DNA from 2 places in the Ensifer sp. GW821-FHT05G01 genome. Region 2 is predicted to be linked to the other one. Evidence: riboswitches for the same ligand, from Rfam matches in the RefSeq annotation. Region 2 holds a riboswitch; the other holds the start of a gene.
What was found. A riboswitch is a leader RNA that binds a small molecule or an ion and turns the genes downstream of it on or off. The one in region 2 is predicted to bind S-adenosylmethionine.
Positions count from the first base shown of each region.

Region 1: another riboswitch for S-adenosylmethionine. It lies ahead of AC07UR_RS02280 (O-succinylhomoserine sulfhydrylase); the one in region 2 lies ahead of metA (homoserine O-acetyltransferase MetA).

Region 1 is NZ_JBWKSC010000001.1:461,545-469,143, reverse strand. Features, by position in the region: gene AC07UR_RS02315 (S24 family peptidase) at 1-175, shown strand, start outside; gene AC07UR_RS02310 (thermonuclease family protein) at 189-1,022, shown strand; gene AC07UR_RS02305 (tellurite resistance TerB family protein) at 1,073-1,483, shown strand; gene AC07UR_RS02300 (sterol desaturase family protein) at 1,581-2,393, shown strand; gene AC07UR_RS02295 (transporter substrate-binding domain-containing protein) at 2,449-3,282, opposite strand; tRNA gene AC07UR_RS02290 (tRNA-Gly) at 3,468-3,542, opposite strand; gene AC07UR_RS02285 (2'-deoxycytidine 5'-triphosphate deaminase) at 3,623-4,720, opposite strand; SAM riboswitch at 4,795-4,873, shown strand; gene AC07UR_RS02280 (O-succinylhomoserine sulfhydrylase) at 4,918-6,102, shown strand; gene AC07UR_RS02275 (CDP-alcohol phosphatidyltransferase family protein) at 6,143-6,757, opposite strand; gene apaG (Co2+/Mg2+ efflux facilitator ApaG/CorD) at 6,869-7,261, shown strand; gene AC07UR_RS02265 (Hsp33 family molecular chaperone) at 7,267-7,599, opposite strand, start outside.
Region 2 is NZ_JBWKSC010000005.1:194,451-202,049, reverse strand. Features, by position in the region: gene AC07UR_RS14660 (prolyl-tRNA synthetase associated domain-containing protein) at 1-396, opposite strand, end outside; tRNA gene AC07UR_RS14655 (tRNA-Gly) at 651-725, shown strand; gene AC07UR_RS14650 (aldose epimerase family protein) at 858-1,880, opposite strand; gene AC07UR_RS14645 (vWA domain-containing protein) at 1,968-3,152, opposite strand; gene metA (homoserine O-acetyltransferase MetA) at 3,168-4,094, opposite strand; SAM riboswitch at 4,158-4,235, opposite strand; gene AC07UR_RS14635 (NUDIX hydrolase) at 4,465-4,914, opposite strand; gene AC07UR_RS14630 (AAA family ATPase) at 4,911-5,750, opposite strand; gene AC07UR_RS14625 (RidA family protein) at 5,873-6,253, opposite strand; gene leuD (3-isopropylmalate dehydratase small subunit) at 6,263-6,868, opposite strand; gene AC07UR_RS14615 (VOC family protein) at 7,100-7,531, opposite strand.

The sequences.
Region 1 (7,599 bases), on a different contig from region 2:
GCGCGGCGACCGCGTCGTGGTCAAGACCCGCGAAGGCGAGGTCATGGCGAAAATCCTGGTGCGGCATACTCCGCGCAACATCGAACTGCTATCGCTCAACCCGGAACATCCCAACCGGAGTTTCGAAATGAGCGAAGTCGAATGGATCGCCCGGATCATCTGGGCCAGCCAATAGGACATCTTTCCTGATGCGGCAGCAACTGATCACTCTTGCAGGCGGGATTGCCGCCCTGGCGCTCTATACCGGCATCCTCTATGCGGGTGCTGCGACGATCCGCGACCGCGAAAGTTCTGCCTCGCCGGACTTCGTGCTGGAAACGCCCGACATGGGGGAAGCGGAACCTTCGGTCGCGCCTGAAGACGTGCCGTTCGACATGTCCGACCCCCAGGCAGCCGACACGGCGCCCGATGCAGGCAGCCAAGGCAAAAGCAGCTCCCACGCTACCGAGACCACAGCCCGCGCAATCGAACCGCAGCAGTTCGGGCTGCCCGACGAAGTGACGACGAAGCCGCTCGAACGCATCGAGCCGCGCAAACCGCTGTCGGACACGTCCAAGGACAAGCCGCAGGCGCCGACGATCCTCCTGCAGCCGGTGGCGCTCGCCGCCGGTCTCATCCGCTTCGACAAGATGACGTTGCAGCTCGACGGCATCGAGCCGGAGGCGGCGGAACGGACCTGCGAAAGCGGCGGCAAGAGCTGGCCCTGCGGCATGGTCGCCCGCACGGCGTTTCGCAATTTCCTGCGCGCCCGGGCGGTCAGCTGCGACATTCCCGGCGACGGAACGGGCGACACCGTCACCGCGCACTGCACCGTCGGCGGCCAGGACCTGGCAGCTTGGCTCGTCGCCAACGGCTGGGCGACGCCGTTGGCCGGCTCGGCGCTCGAAGAGCAAGCCGAAGCGGCGCGCAAGGCAAAGGTCGGATTTTACGGCGACGATCCGCGCGATTTTCGCCAGACGCCGATGCCGTTCGACGACCCGAGCGCGGCAGCGACGATGGACGAACCGGCACCGGACTTGTAAGGAACGGCGAAGCACACCAGTTCTTTGCAACCACTTGCCGGAAAGCCGTCATGCCCCCCAGCCTCAGCCAGCACGAAGCCCTTGTCTATGTCATGGTGATGATGTCGGCGGTCGACCGGGAGATGAGCGACGACGAGTTCGCGCGCATCGGCAGGCTGGTGCAGTTTCTTCCCGCCTTCGAAGGCTTCGACGAGGACCAGCTCGTGCTCGTCGGCCACGAATGCGCCGCACAACTCGCCGCCCCCGAGGGTCTCGACATCGTGCTCGAGATCGTGCGCGAAGCCCTGCCCGAGCGGCTGCACGAAACCGCCTATGCACTTGCCGTCGAGATTGCGGCCGCAGACCAGCGCATCCGCAACGAGGAAATCCGTTTGCTTCAGCTGCTGCGCGATCGCCTGGGCCTCGACAAGCTTACCTGCGCTGCAATCGAGCGCGGTGCTCTTGCCCGTTTTCGCAAGTAACGGCGCCCACGCGACCTGCTCACGTCAACGTGTCTTGGCGCAGCGCCGCCGAAGCATGATATCGCTTCACAGAAAGACGGCAGCGAGGGCGTAACGGATGCAGCTTTTCGGCGTGACAGAACCCCTGTGGCGCCTTGCGGCCTTTCTCTCGGTCTTTGCCGCCATGGCGGTGCTCGAACTTTGGCACCCGCGGCTGGAGCGGCCGGAGTTGCAAAAGGCGCTGAAGGCACGCCGCTGGCTTACCAACCTCTCCATTCTGGTCCTGTCTTCGCTTTCGCTGCGGCTGATCTTCCCGGCTGCAGCGACCGGTGCGGCATTCTGGGCCGGGGCGCGGGGATACGGTCTGCTACCTGCACTGAGCATTCCCCCGCTCGTCGCCGGCGTGATCACCTTCGTCGTGCTCGACTTTGCCATCTGGCTGGAACACGTCGCCTTTCACAAGGTTCCGCTCTTCTGGCGGATGCACCGGGTCCATCACGCCGACCCGGGCGTCGATCTGACCACGGCTTTGCGGTTTCATCCGCTGGAGATCATCGTCTCGATGGCCTGGAAGATCGCGATCATCGTCGCGCTCGGGGCGCCTGCCGTCGCCGTTCTCTTGTTCGAGATCGTGCTCAACGCTGCTGCCATGTTCAACCACGCCAATCTGCGGCTGCCGCCCCGCCTCGACCGGGCACTGCGGCCGCTGATCGTCACGCCCGACATGCACCGCATCCACCACTCGACCGAGCGCTCGGAGACAGATTCGAACTACGGCTTCAACCTGGCGATCTGGGACCGGCTGTTCTCGACCTATACCGACCGGCCTAGACGGGGCGACGAGGCGATCGAAACAGGGCTCACCGACTATGGGCGCAGTGCGCCGACCAGGTTGTTGTGGTCGTTGCTCCTGCCGTTCCGGCGTAACTGATCAAAGCATGTTGCGCAAAAGTGCGCAGCGGTTTTGCGCGGACGACATACGGGCTTCAGTAGATGCCGTTCGGGAAATAGCGCAGGTAAATCTCGTCGAGCCGCCCGCTGCGTGAAAGAGCCAGCAGGGCGTGATCGATCGCTTGCGTCAGCGCCGGCTCCGCCTTTCGGTTCATGATCGTCAGGCCTTCCCCCAGAAAGCGCTGCGAGAAATAGGCACCATCGACAAGCCCGCAGCATCCCGCAGCAGCGCCGCCCGACACCCAGAAGGAAAGCTGCATGCCGTCGGAAAAGACGGCCGCTACCTCGCCCTTCTGCAGGGCGGCGAGCATCGCATCACGATCCGGAAAGACCTTGGCTTCGAGCTTGGGGAAGAAAGCCCTGAACATCACCTCGTGGGTGGTGCCGGAAACGACGCCGACCACTTTGCCCTTGAGGCCCGATGGGTCCGTGACCGCGCCGGCCGCCTTGGTGTTGACGGCGAAGCGCGCGGGAAGCCGCATGAAGGGGCGCGAAAAGCCGAAGCGCTGGCGCAGTTCCGGACTGACGGCGATGCCGGCTGCGACCGCCTCGCCCTGGCCTTCTTCCAGCGCCGGCAGCAGCTCGGCATAGGTCACCGCCTGGATCTGGCATTTGGCTTCGATATCGAGTTCGCGGCAGATCTCGCGCACCAGGTCGACATGGAAACCCGAAAGTTTGCCCGACTGGTCGATGAAGTTGAACGGCGGGAAATCCACCGTCGTCAGGAACCTGAGCCGCGCAAGGCCGGTAAGGTCCGGCTTGGCGATGCGCTCACGCGCATCGAACAGATTGGGCAGGTCCTTGGGCTGGGCGGCAAGCGGCGCCGCGATCAGATAGACGCAGAGGGCCAGCAGTCGGTGAATTTTCATGGGCAAGGGCCAGCGCGTCTCTTCGTGATGCCATACGGCCTGCAAAGCCGCGGATGATTCATGGGTGACGCGGAGATTAGCCGGATGGAACCGGGCTGGCTACTGGCTTCGGCGCGCTGCGGGTCGGTCCGTCGCACGCAGGGATGCCGGCTTAAAGCCTGGCTGGCTGTTATTGAAGAGAAAAGTGGAGCGGGTGATCGGGATCGAACCGACGACATCAAGCTTGGGAAGCTGGCGTTCTACCACTGAACTACACCCGCAGCGTTTCGGAAACTTCCTCAACCGCATGCATCTGTCAAGCACCGTTGCGCCGCGCCGACGCGCAACGGCACTTTTTCTGTTACTCCGCGTGGAAATGCTTGGAGAGCTTGAGGCCCTGCGCCTGATAGTTGGAGCCGAGACCGAGGCCGTAAAGCCCTGCCGGACGTTCAAGCATATGCTCATAGACCAGCCGACCGACGATTTGGCCATGCTCGAGGATGAAGGGCACCTCGTGGCTGCGCACTTCGAGTACGGCGCGGCTGCCGGTTCCGCCGGCTGACGCATGCCCGAAGCCCGGGTCAAAGAAGCCGGCATAGTGCACGCGGAACTCGCCGACCAGCGGATCGAACGGGGTCATCTCGGCAGCATAAAGCGGCGGAACGTGCACGGCTTCGCGCGACACCAGAATGTAAAACTCGTCGGGATCGAGGATCAGCTCGTCACGGCCGCGGCTATAGAGCGGCTCCCAGAAGTCGAAGACCGCGTGCTGCGCCTTCTTGTCGACATCGACGACGGCGGTGTGGTGCTTGCCGCGATAGCCGATCAGCCCGTCCGGGCCGGTGCCCTTGAGATCGATCGACAGCGCGATGCCGCCGCCGCTGACATTGGGCTTTTCGCTTGCAACCAGCACGTCGCTTTCATGCAACGCCAGCAGTTCCTGCTCGGAGAGCAGCGCCTGGCCGGTGCGGAAGCGGATCTGCGACAGGCGCGAACCACGCCTGACGACGATCGGGAAGGTGCGCGGGCTGATTTCGAGATAGAGCGGTCCGCGATAGCCGGCCGGGATCTTGTCGAACTCCTGGGCGCGATCGGTGATGACGCGGGTGAAGATGTCGAGGCGACCGGTGGAGCTCTTCGGGTTGGCGGACGCCGACATGGTTTCCGGCAGGTCTAGGCTCTCCATCAACGGCACGATATAGACGCAGCCGGTCTCCAGCACCGCACCTTCGGAGAGATCGACGACATGCAGCTTCAGCCGGTCAAGCTTGTCGGCAACGAGGTGCGACGGGCCCGGCATGAAGCTTGCCCGCACGCGAAACGCCTTGGCGCCGAGGCGCAGATCGAGGCTTGCCGGCTGGATCTGATCGGCATCCAGCGCCTTCTCGCTTTTCAAGCGTCCGGCTTCAAACAGCGCGGCGATCGCGCGGTCGGCCAAAATCCCAGTCTCGCGGCCCATTTCGATCCTCTTTTCAGTTGCGAGACAAAACCAAACTCCAGGAATTGACGCAAGCGCACCCAAGCAGTATTGGAGCTTTATCCCGTGGTGATTTGGCCGGTCGGCTTGCAGCCACGTTAAACAAGTAGCTAAAAAGGCCGGGTATCAAACCGGCCCTTCACGCGGCCGGTTTTTTTGTTTTTGAAGGTGACCGTCACATGAGCAAAAACTGGCGCCCGGCAACCCAACTCGTCCACGGCGGAACGACCCGCTCCCAGCACGGCGAGACGTCCGAAGCAATCTTCCTCACCCAGGGTTTCGTCTACGAGACATCCGAGGCGGCGGAAGCGCGCTTCAAGGGCGAGACCGAAGGCTTCATCTATGCCCGGTATGGCAGCCCGACCAACGACATGTTCGAAAAGCGCATGTGCATGCTGGAAGGCGCCGAAGATGCGCGCGCCACGGCATCGGGCATGGCCGCAGTCGCCGCCGCCATTCTCTGCCAGCTGAAGGCCGGCGATCACATCGTTGCTGCCCGCGCCCTCTTCGGCTCTTGCCGCTGGGTGGTCGAGACGCTGGCGCCAAAATACGGCATCGAATGCACGCTGGTCGATGGACGCGATCTCGCCAACTGGGAAAAGGCAATCCAGAAGAACACCAAGGTCTTCTTCCTGGAAAGCCCGACCAACCCGACGCTCGAAGTCATCGACATTGCCGGCGTTGCCAAATTGGCCAACCAGATCGGCGCCAAGGTCGTGGTCGACAACGTCTTCGCCACGCCGCTGTTCCAGAAGCCGCTTGAACTGGGCGCTCATATCGTCGTCTACTCGGCCACCAAGCATATCGACGGCCAGGGCCGGTGCCTCGGTGGCGTGGTTCTGTCCGACAAGGACTGGATCAACGAGCATCTGCACGATTACTTCCGCCACACCGGCCCGGCAATGTCGCCGTTCAACGCCTGGACGCTGCTGAAGGGCATCGAGACCCTGCCGCTGCGCGTCAAGCAGCAGACGGAGAATGCCCGCCGCGTCGCCGACTTCCTGGCCGAGCAGCCTCAGGTCGCCAAGGTGATCTACCCGGGCCGCAAGGACCACCCGCAGGCCGACATCATCGCCAAGCAGATGACCGGCGGCTCGACCCTCGTCGCCTTCGAACTCAAGGGCGGCAAGGACGCGGCCTTCGCGCTGCAGAACGCACTGCAGATCGCCCGCATTTCCAACAATCTCGGCGACAGCAAGAGCCTGATCACGCATCCGGCAACGACGACGCACAAGAACCTGACCGACGAGGCGCGCGACGAACTCGGCATCTCCGCCGGCACCGTGCGTTTCTCCGCCGGCATCGAGGACAGCGACGACATCGTCGAGGACTTTGCCCGCGCGCTGAAGAGCGTCAAGGCCTGACATCGACGGACAGGATGGCCGCCCGGACAGCGGGCGGCCACTACTGCCGGTCGCGAAACCCCATTCGCGCGAGCATGATGCGCGAGAGGGCCGTGTAGAGGCAGACGACGGCAAACAGCGTCGCCAGTACCGAAAACCACGCCGGGAACAGACAGAAGGCCAGGAAGACGGCGATCGTCTCCGTCGCCTCGGCGAGCCCTGTGGTGAAGTAGAGCGACTTTCCCCCCCGCACATCCGTCGTCATCGCTCGCTTCTCGGCCATGATGGCATAGGCAAGAAAACTCGCACCATTGACGTAGAACGAGAAGAGCAGCAGCCCGCCGGCGAGCCCATTGGCCTGCGGATCGGCGAGGATGAAGCCAAGCGGGATGGCGCCATAGAAGACGAAGTCGAGCACGATATCGAGGAAACCGCCGAAATCCGTCTTGCGCGTTGCCCGCGCCACGGCGCCGTCGAGCCCATCGCAAAGCCGGCTGACGACGATAAGGATGGCGCCTGCGAGATAGAATTGCCCGGCTATCAGGGCAGCGGCAACGAGGCCGAGCACCAGGCCGGCGATCGTGACAGCATTGGCGCTGATGCCCCCGCGGGCGAGCGCGGCGCCCACGCGATCCAGCATCGGATCCAGATGTTTTCTCACCGCGCCATCAAGCATCGGCGCAGCCTTCCCGCCGTGTTGCAGGCAACGCATGCAATCCTGCCGTTATTCTTGACGAAACCATATTGCTGTAGAATACCCTGAAAGACTTGAAACAAGGTGTTGCCCATGTATCGCGCGCTCACTCGCGACATAGAAGTTACGGTGGAGCCGTACTATCTGGAAGAGCAATCTGATCCGGATGACAGCCGCTATGTCTGGGGCTACCGCATCGTCATCGCCAACCATTCGACCGAGGCGGTCCGGCTGATGACGCGCTACTGGCATATTACCGACGAGAACGGTCAGGTGGACGAGGTCAGCGGACCCGGCGTCATCGGCGAGCAGCCGTTGCTGAACCCGGGCGACACCTACGAATACTCTTCCGGATGCCCGCTCGATACGCCGTCTGGCGTCATGTTCGGCCACTACAGCATGGAATCGGAAGGCGGAGAACACTTCAACGTGGCCATCCCCGCCTTCTCGCTCGATTCACCAGGGCTCGTGCGAACCCTGAATTAGCCAGTCTACTGCTGACGGACTTCGCTTGCCTCGAAGCGATAGGTGGTCGAGCAAAACTCGCACGTCACCTTGATCAAGCCGTCCTCGATCGTGCTCTCGATGTCGTCGGCATGCAGCCCGGTCAGTACCGAACGGATCTTTTCGCGCGAACAGCTGCAGCGATCATAGACGGCCTGCGGCTGATAGACGCGAACGCCGCGTTCGTGGAACAGCCGATAGAGCAGGCGCTCCGTGCCGACCATCGGATCGGTCAGCTCGTCGGCATCGATCGTCTCGACCATGACCTTGGCTTCCGCCCACAGATCGTCCTCGTCGAAGAGATCGTCGTTGTCGTCACC
Region 2 (7,599 bases):
CACATCGAATGCCATCAGCTCCTCGTCGATGATCACCTTGACGTTGCCGTCGGTATCGTTGATCGCGCCGAGTGCCGTGACCGCTCCCGGGATGACGCCGAGATACTCCATCAGCTTCTCCGGCTTGCCGAAGGAAACCTTGCTGGCCGCGCCGATGACCTGGTGCACCGTCTTCAGATCGACGGTCGCGTGCTCCTCGACGGTCAAAAGGAAGTAGTTGTCCTTCTTGTCCTTCACGAAGAGGTTCTTGGTGTGGCCGCCGGGAATTTCGTCACGCAGCGCCACCGATTCGGCCACGGTGAACACGGGCTCGTGTTTTTTTGTGCTGTGCTCGATGCCGAGATCGTCGAGAAAGCGGAAAAGGTCGTCCGCGGTCTTCGGTTGCACGTCGTTCATCGGGGTGATTCTCCTGGCGATCGATTTTTTTCCAGTCTGCTTTAGGGGAAAACGGCCGCGGCGTGCAATCTCACAGACGCCGGTGGGGCGCGAAAACGCGGCATTTGCGGGCTTCCTGAGGAGGCTCCCAAAAAATATTCGATTTCTCGACATTTCCCTGTTGCATTCCAAAATCGCTTAGGCCATATAGCGCCCGTCGCCGCAAGTCAGCGGCACCCACGGTCCACCGACTACCCCCCGGACCGAGGTAATGAGCGGGTGTAGCTCAGGGGTAGAGCACAACCTTGCCAAGGTTGGGGTCGGGCGTTCGAATCGCCTCACCCGCTCCAATTTTCCCAACCGATTGTAATATAATTATTCTTCGCCTCGGGCGAAGAGCCTGGATAAGTAGGTCAAGCCGCAGCCGTGATGGCTTACGTTCGCGGCAATGCACGCGTCACCGATGGTCTCGGCAAAAATTCTCAGCTCTTCATAAAGACATAATCCGTTTCCTGGCGACGGGTCTCGCCCGGGCGCAGAACCGCGTTCGGAAAGCCCTCGTGATTGACGGCATCCGGCCACACCTGGGTTTCCAGACAGAAGCCGGCAAAAGCGCCATAGCGACGTCCTTCGAGACCGGGCACCGGCACGTCGAGCTTGAAGCCGGTATAGAGCTGGACGCCGGGCTCGGTCGTCAGCACTTCCATCGTCACGCCGGAATTGAGACTGCGGGCAAGGGCGACCGAGTGTTTCGCCATGCGTTCCCGCGAGAGGCAGAAATTATGGTCGTAGGCGATGCGTTCGCCCTCGGCCTGGCGCCTGAGCGAGGTCATCTCCCTGAGATCGAAGGCGGTGCCTTCGACCGGGCGGATTTCCCCCGTCGGCACCTGGCGCTCGTCGGTCGGCAGATAATGGTCGGCGGCAATCATGATGTCGTGGCCGAGTGCATCCGCGCCGCCATCCAGATTGAAATAGCTGTGCTGACAGACGTTGGCGAGCGTCGGCCTGTCGCTCTTAGTCTCGTAGACGACACTGAGCAGGCCGCCGGGCTTCAGCTGGTAGGTGCAGCGGATCTGGCAGTTGCCCGGATATCCGGCGCGGCCATCCGGATCGGTGATCTCCAGCGTGACGCTGTCGCGCGTCCGCTCGACAATCGTCCAGTTGCGCTTGCCGATGTTGTCGCTGCCGCCATGCAGGTGCGTCACGCCCTTTTCGTTGCATTCGAGCTGGTGGGTCTCGCCATCGAGGGTGAAGCGACCGCCGCCGATGCGGTTGGCACAGCGGCCGGGCGTCGCGCCGAAATAAGGAGAATGGGCGACATAGCTCTCGAGATCGGTAAAGCCGAGCACCAACGGCGGCTCATGGCCATCCAGCCGCAGGTCCTGGATCACGCTTCCCCAGGTAAGAATATGGGCAGTCAGGCCTCCACCGGAAAGCACGACACGATGAACCGGCTCACCCGATGGCAGGTGTCCGAAGATTTGCGTGTCCGCATGCTTGTCCATCGTCTGGTTCTCCCCGTCCTTGCGGCAAGCAACCTGCGTCATTTCCTGGGGATCGGCAACCGGAAATCGAGATTTTCTGCGGTAGATTCAGCGCGATAGTTGTTTCGTCGCGTCCTGCAGTCCGCTGAGCGTCAACGGAAACATGCGGCCCGCGAAGAGGCCTCTGATCATGGCGATCGACTGGGTATGGCCCCAGTGCATTTCGGGGACCGGATTGAGCCAGATGGAACGGGGAAAGTGGGCGGCGATGCGCGACAGCCAGAGCCCGCCGGCCTCGTCGTTCCAATGCTCGACCGAGCCCCCAGGGTGGCTGATCTCATAGGGGCTCATCGATGCGTCGCCGACGAAGATCGCACGGTAGTCGCCGCCATAGGTGCGCAGCAACTCCGTCGTGCGGGTGATGTCGGCCCGTCGGCGGCGATTGTCCTTCCACAGGCCTTCGTAGACGCAGTTGTGGAAGTAGAAGTGCTCCATATGGCGGAATTCGCCGCGTGCGGCGGAAAACAGCTCCTCGACGATGCGGATATGGTCGTCCATCGAGCCGCCGACGTCGAAGAACATCAGGAGCTTGACGGCGTTGCGCCGTTCCGGCCGCGTCACGACATCGAGATAGCCGTGTTCGGCGGTGGCGCGGATGGTGCCGGAAAGGTCGAGTTCGTCGGCCGCCCCCTGGCGCACCCAGCGCCTGAGCCGTTTGAGCGCCACCTTGATGTTGCGCGTGCCGAGCTCGACCGTGTCGTCGTAATCCCTGAACTCGCGCCGGTCCCAGACCTTGACGGCGCGGCGGTGGCGCGAGCCGTCCTGGCCGATCCGGACACCTTCGGGATTGTAGCCGTAGGCGCCGAACGGCGAGGTGCCGGCGGTGCCGATCCATTTGGAGCCGCCCTGGTGGCGCCCTTCCTGTTCGCTGAGCCGCTGGCGCAAGGTCTCCATCAGGGTCTCGAAACCGCCGAGGCTCTCGACCAGGCGCTTCTCTTCTTCCGTCAGATACTTCTCGGCCAGCTTGCGCAGCCAGTCCTCGGGGATGGCCGCCTGTTCGAATTCATCAGGGGGATTGATGGCCTCGAGGCCGGAAAAACAATGCCGAAAGACGCCGTCGAAGCGGTCGATATGGCGCTCGTCCTTCACCAGCGCCGTGCGCGCGAGAAAATAGAACGCCTCGATATCGAAGGTCGCGATGCCGGCCTCCATGCCCTCAATCAGGGACAGGAATTCCCGGAGTGTCACCGGGATCTTCGCAGCCTTCAATTCGAGGAAGAAGGGGATGAACATCGCAGCCTCTGATCCCTAGCTTTCGCCCCGGCCGATCAGGTCCATGTCGTAGGGCGTCGTCTGGTACATCTCGTTGATCCAGTTGCCGAAGAACAGATGCGCGTGGCTGCGCCAGCGGTTCTGCGGCGGCAGGGTCGGATCATTGTGCGGAAAGTAGTCGTGCGGCATCTTGATCGGCACGCCGGCGTCCACGTCCCGGAAATATTCGTCCGACAGCGAGGTGGAATCATACTCCACGTGGTTGAACATGTAGAGGCGCTTGCCCCTCTGCTCGTGCACGAGGCAGACGCCCATCTCCTTCGATTCCATCAGGATCTCAAGGTCGGCCACGCCATTGATGTCGGCGCGGCGCACTTCGGTCCAGCGCGACACCGGCACGGCGAAATCGTCGGAGAAGCCGTTGAGATAGACGGAGGAGGGCTGCAGGTTCTGGTGGCGGTAGACGCCGAAGGCCTTCTCCTTCAGCGGATATTTCGGCACGCCGTGGAAATGGTAGATCGCCGCCATCGCGCCCCAGCAGACATTCAGCGTCGAATGCACGTTGGTCGTCGTCCAGTCGAGGATACGCTTCAGCTCGTCCCAGTAGGTGACGTCCTCATAGTCCAGCGTTTCGACGGGCGCGCCGGTGATGATGAAGCCGTCGAACTTGCGGGCCTTCACCTCTTCCCAGGTCTCGTAGAAGGCGAGCAGGTGTTCTTCCGACGTGTTCTTTGCCCGGTGCGCGCCGATGCGGATCAGCGACAGCTCGACCTGCAGCGGCGAGGCGCCAATGAGGCGCGCCATCTGGATCTCGGTCTTGACCTTGTTGGGCATGAGGTTGAGAAGCCCGATCTGGAGCGGGCGGATATCCTGACGGATCGCCACGGTCTCGGTCATCACCCGCACACCCTCGGTCGCGAGGGTTTCGAAGGCGGGCAGCGTATCGGGTATCTTGATGGGCATGGGGCTTCCACTCGATCAATACAAAAAAACCGGCGGCGATTGATCGCGACCGGTCCTCGGAAAATCCACGTTTCCTCGGCCCTTTAGCGATTTGTTTAACGTGGCTGCAAGCCGGCCGGCCAAATCACCACGGATTATTTGATAGCGCGGCAAGGGCGCGGGGGTCAATGAAAAACGATTCGCGTGGGCCGGCCCCTCATCCCGCTGCCGCGACCTTCTCCCCGCAGGCGGGGAGAAGGACCAATGCCGCAAGCGCACGCCCCCTCGCTAGCCCACAGGAACCCACTGCCCACTGCCAGCCGAAATGCACTGGCGATCAAGTGGTCCGCGTCCCCTCTCCCCGCTTGCGGGGAGAGGGTTAGTCCTCGGGTTAAACCCGAGGAGAGGGGCAATCTCGCAGCAGGCCCAGACTATCCTCCATGCCATAGCCGAGACGGCGCAAGGCCTCGTCGACGCTGAGCCAGAAGAAGCGAAAGCGGATCGGCGGGCCGCCGCCGTCCGGCGTCATTTCGAAGTGCAGCCAGGTTTCCTTTTGTTCGCCGGAAAGCTGCGCATGGAAATAGTGCCGGCGGTGCCAGATCTGGCGGCCATCCTTGGTGAAGCGATAGTCTTGCGTTGCAAGCGGCAGCAGTGATGCCGGCGGCGCCAACCCTGTCTCCTCGACAAACTCTCGGACTGCCGCGACCTCAGGGCTTTCGCCGGGCTCCATCGTGCCGCCCGGGACCTGCAGGTCGATTTCAGGAAAGTCCGGCTCGTCGAAAACCAGCAGCTGCTCCCGCCAGGTGGCGTAGATCAGCACCTTGTGGGCGTCTGGCTTCATTGGTCGCGGCGCGCCATGAAGGCCAGGCGTTCGAAGAGATGGACGTCCTGCTCGTTCTTGAGCAGCGCGCCATGCAGCTTCGGCAGCATGGTTTTCGGATCGGCGCGCAGGTCGGCCGGGTCGATCTCGTCGGCAACGAGCAGGCGGATCCAGTCGAGCGCTTCGGAAGTCGAAGGCTTCTTCTTCAGTCCCGGCACCTGGCGGATGTCGTAGAAGGCGGCAAGGGCTGCCGAAAGCAGGGTTTTGCGAATGCCGGGATAGTGCACCTCGACGATGCGGGCGAGCGTGTCGGCGTCGGGAAAGCGGATATAGTGGAAGAAGCAGCGGCGCAGGAAAGCGTCCGGCAGCTCCTTCTCGTTGTTGGAGGTAATGATGACGATCGGCCGCTGGCGGGCCTGGATCATCTCGTTGGTCTCGTAGACGTGGAACTCCATGCGGTCGAGTTCCTGCAGCAGGTCGTTCGGAAACTCGATGTCGGCCTTGTCGATCTCGTCGATCAAAAGCACGACGCGTTTTCCGGCCTCGAATGCCTGCCAGAGCTTGCCCTTGCGAATGTAGTTCCTGACGTCGTTGACGCGCGCGTCGCCGAGCTGGCTGTCGCGCAGGCGCGAGACGGCGTCATATTCATAGAGCCCCTGCTGCGCCTTGGTCGTCGACTTGACGCTCCACTCGATGAGCTCGAGCTCGAGGGCTGCGGCGATCTGGCGGGCAAGCTCGGTCTTGCCGGTGCCGGGCTCGCCCTTGACGAGCAGCGGCCGTTCCAGCCGGATCGCGGCGTTGACCGCGATCATCAGGTCCTTGTCGGCGATATAGTCGGCGGTGCCTTCGAATTGCATGGGGCTTCTTCCGGTCATGGGGATGCGGGCGACGGCTCTGCGAAGAGCCCGTCGTCCTACCTCTGCAGTAGCGCATAAGCGGGGCGGCTGCCAATGCCGTGCCGGCGGCAGCCCGCCAGAGGTCAACCGCGGAAGGCGGTAACCTCGATCTCGATCAGCATTTCCGGTCGGATGAGATCGCAGACGATCATGGTGGCGGCTGGCCGGATGTCGCCGAACATCTCGCCGAAGATCGGAAACACCCGGTCGGCGAAGCTGGCATCGGTGACGTAGTAGTGGTTGCGCACGACATCTGCGAGCGAGAAGCCCGCTTCCTTCAGCGCGCCCTCGATCGTCTTCAGGCAATTGCGTGCCTGCTCTTCCACCGTTTCCGGCATGGTCATGGTGGCGTAGTCGTAGCCGGTGGTGCCGGAAACAAAGCACCAGTCACCCTTGGCGACGGCACGCGAATAGCCTGCCGTCTTCTCGAAGGGTGAACCGGAGGAGATGAGCTTGCGCGTCATCCCTTCAGCTCACGCCCAGGGGCGCGAGGCGGCAGTCGACTTTTCGAAGGTGTCGATGGCTGTTGCCTTCTCCAGCGTCAGGCCGATGTCGTCGAGGCCGTTCAGCAGGCAGTGGCGCTTGAAGGCATCGATCTCAAACTTGACTGTGCCGCCGTCCGGGCCGGTGATTTCCTGGGATTCCAGGTCGATCGACAGGATGGCGTTGGAGCCGCGCGAGGCGTCGTCCATCAGCTTGTCGAGGTTCTCCTGGCTGACGACGATCGGCAGGATGCCGTTCTTGAAACAGTTGTTGTAGAAGATGTCGGCAAACGAGGTCGAGATCACGCAGCGGATGCCGAAGTCGAGAAGCGCCCACGGCGCATGCTCGCGCGAGGAACCGCAGCCGAAGTTGTCGCCGGCGACCAGGATCTTGGCGTTCTGGTAAGCGGGCTTGTTGAGCACGAAATCCGGGTTGACCGAGCCGTCTTCGTTGTAGCGCGCTTCGGCGAAAAGTCCGGTGCCGAGGCCGGTGCGCTTGATCGTCTTCAGGTAATCCTTCGGAATGATCATATCCGTGTCGACGTTGACGACGGGGAGGGGAGCGGCGACGCCGGTGAGCTTGACGAACTTTTCCATAACTTCAGGCCTTCGATTTCAGCGAAATGTTGCGTAAGCGTTTAGATCAGTTTTGTGCCGAAATGAAGGAAAATCTATCCTGAAGGCAGCTGCCGGGCGGGTGAAATCACCTACCCGGCCGCGGTCATAGCGGTTGTTGTCTGCGTTGGAGCGCCCTGGCCGCTCGGCTTGGCGGACATCGGCCGGATTCTGGTGCCGGTTTCAACCTGCCTGAGCCTAGCCTGCCTTGGCTTAGCCTGCCTTCGTCGGTGCGTTCAGCGCCCAGAGCACGCCGAAGGGGTCGCGCAACTGCCCATAGCGATCGCCCCAGAACATCACCTCGATCGGCATCACCACTTCGGCGCCGGCGGCAACCGCCTTGCTCCACCACGCGTCGATGTCGTCGACCGGCAGCATCAGGCTGAAGGCCTGCGGCTTTTCCAGGGGATGGCCGTATTCCGGATAGGCGTCGCTCAACATCAGGGAACTGCCGTTGATGTGGAGATGGATGTGCATCGTCCGTCCCTGATCGTCGACCGGTTGCCGATAGGCTTCCTTGGCGCCGAAGGCGCGCTTGTAGAATTCCGCAGCCTTGGCGGCGCCTTCGACCTGCAGATAGGGTACCAGCCCGTTCAGGGCCTGCGGCAACTGGTTTGCGTCTGTTTTCTGCGTCGTGCTGTCCATGTCATGCTCCTATTGAGGAATGATAACCTGGCCATGGTCTTTGCTGGCCTGATCCAAGGACGAACGCA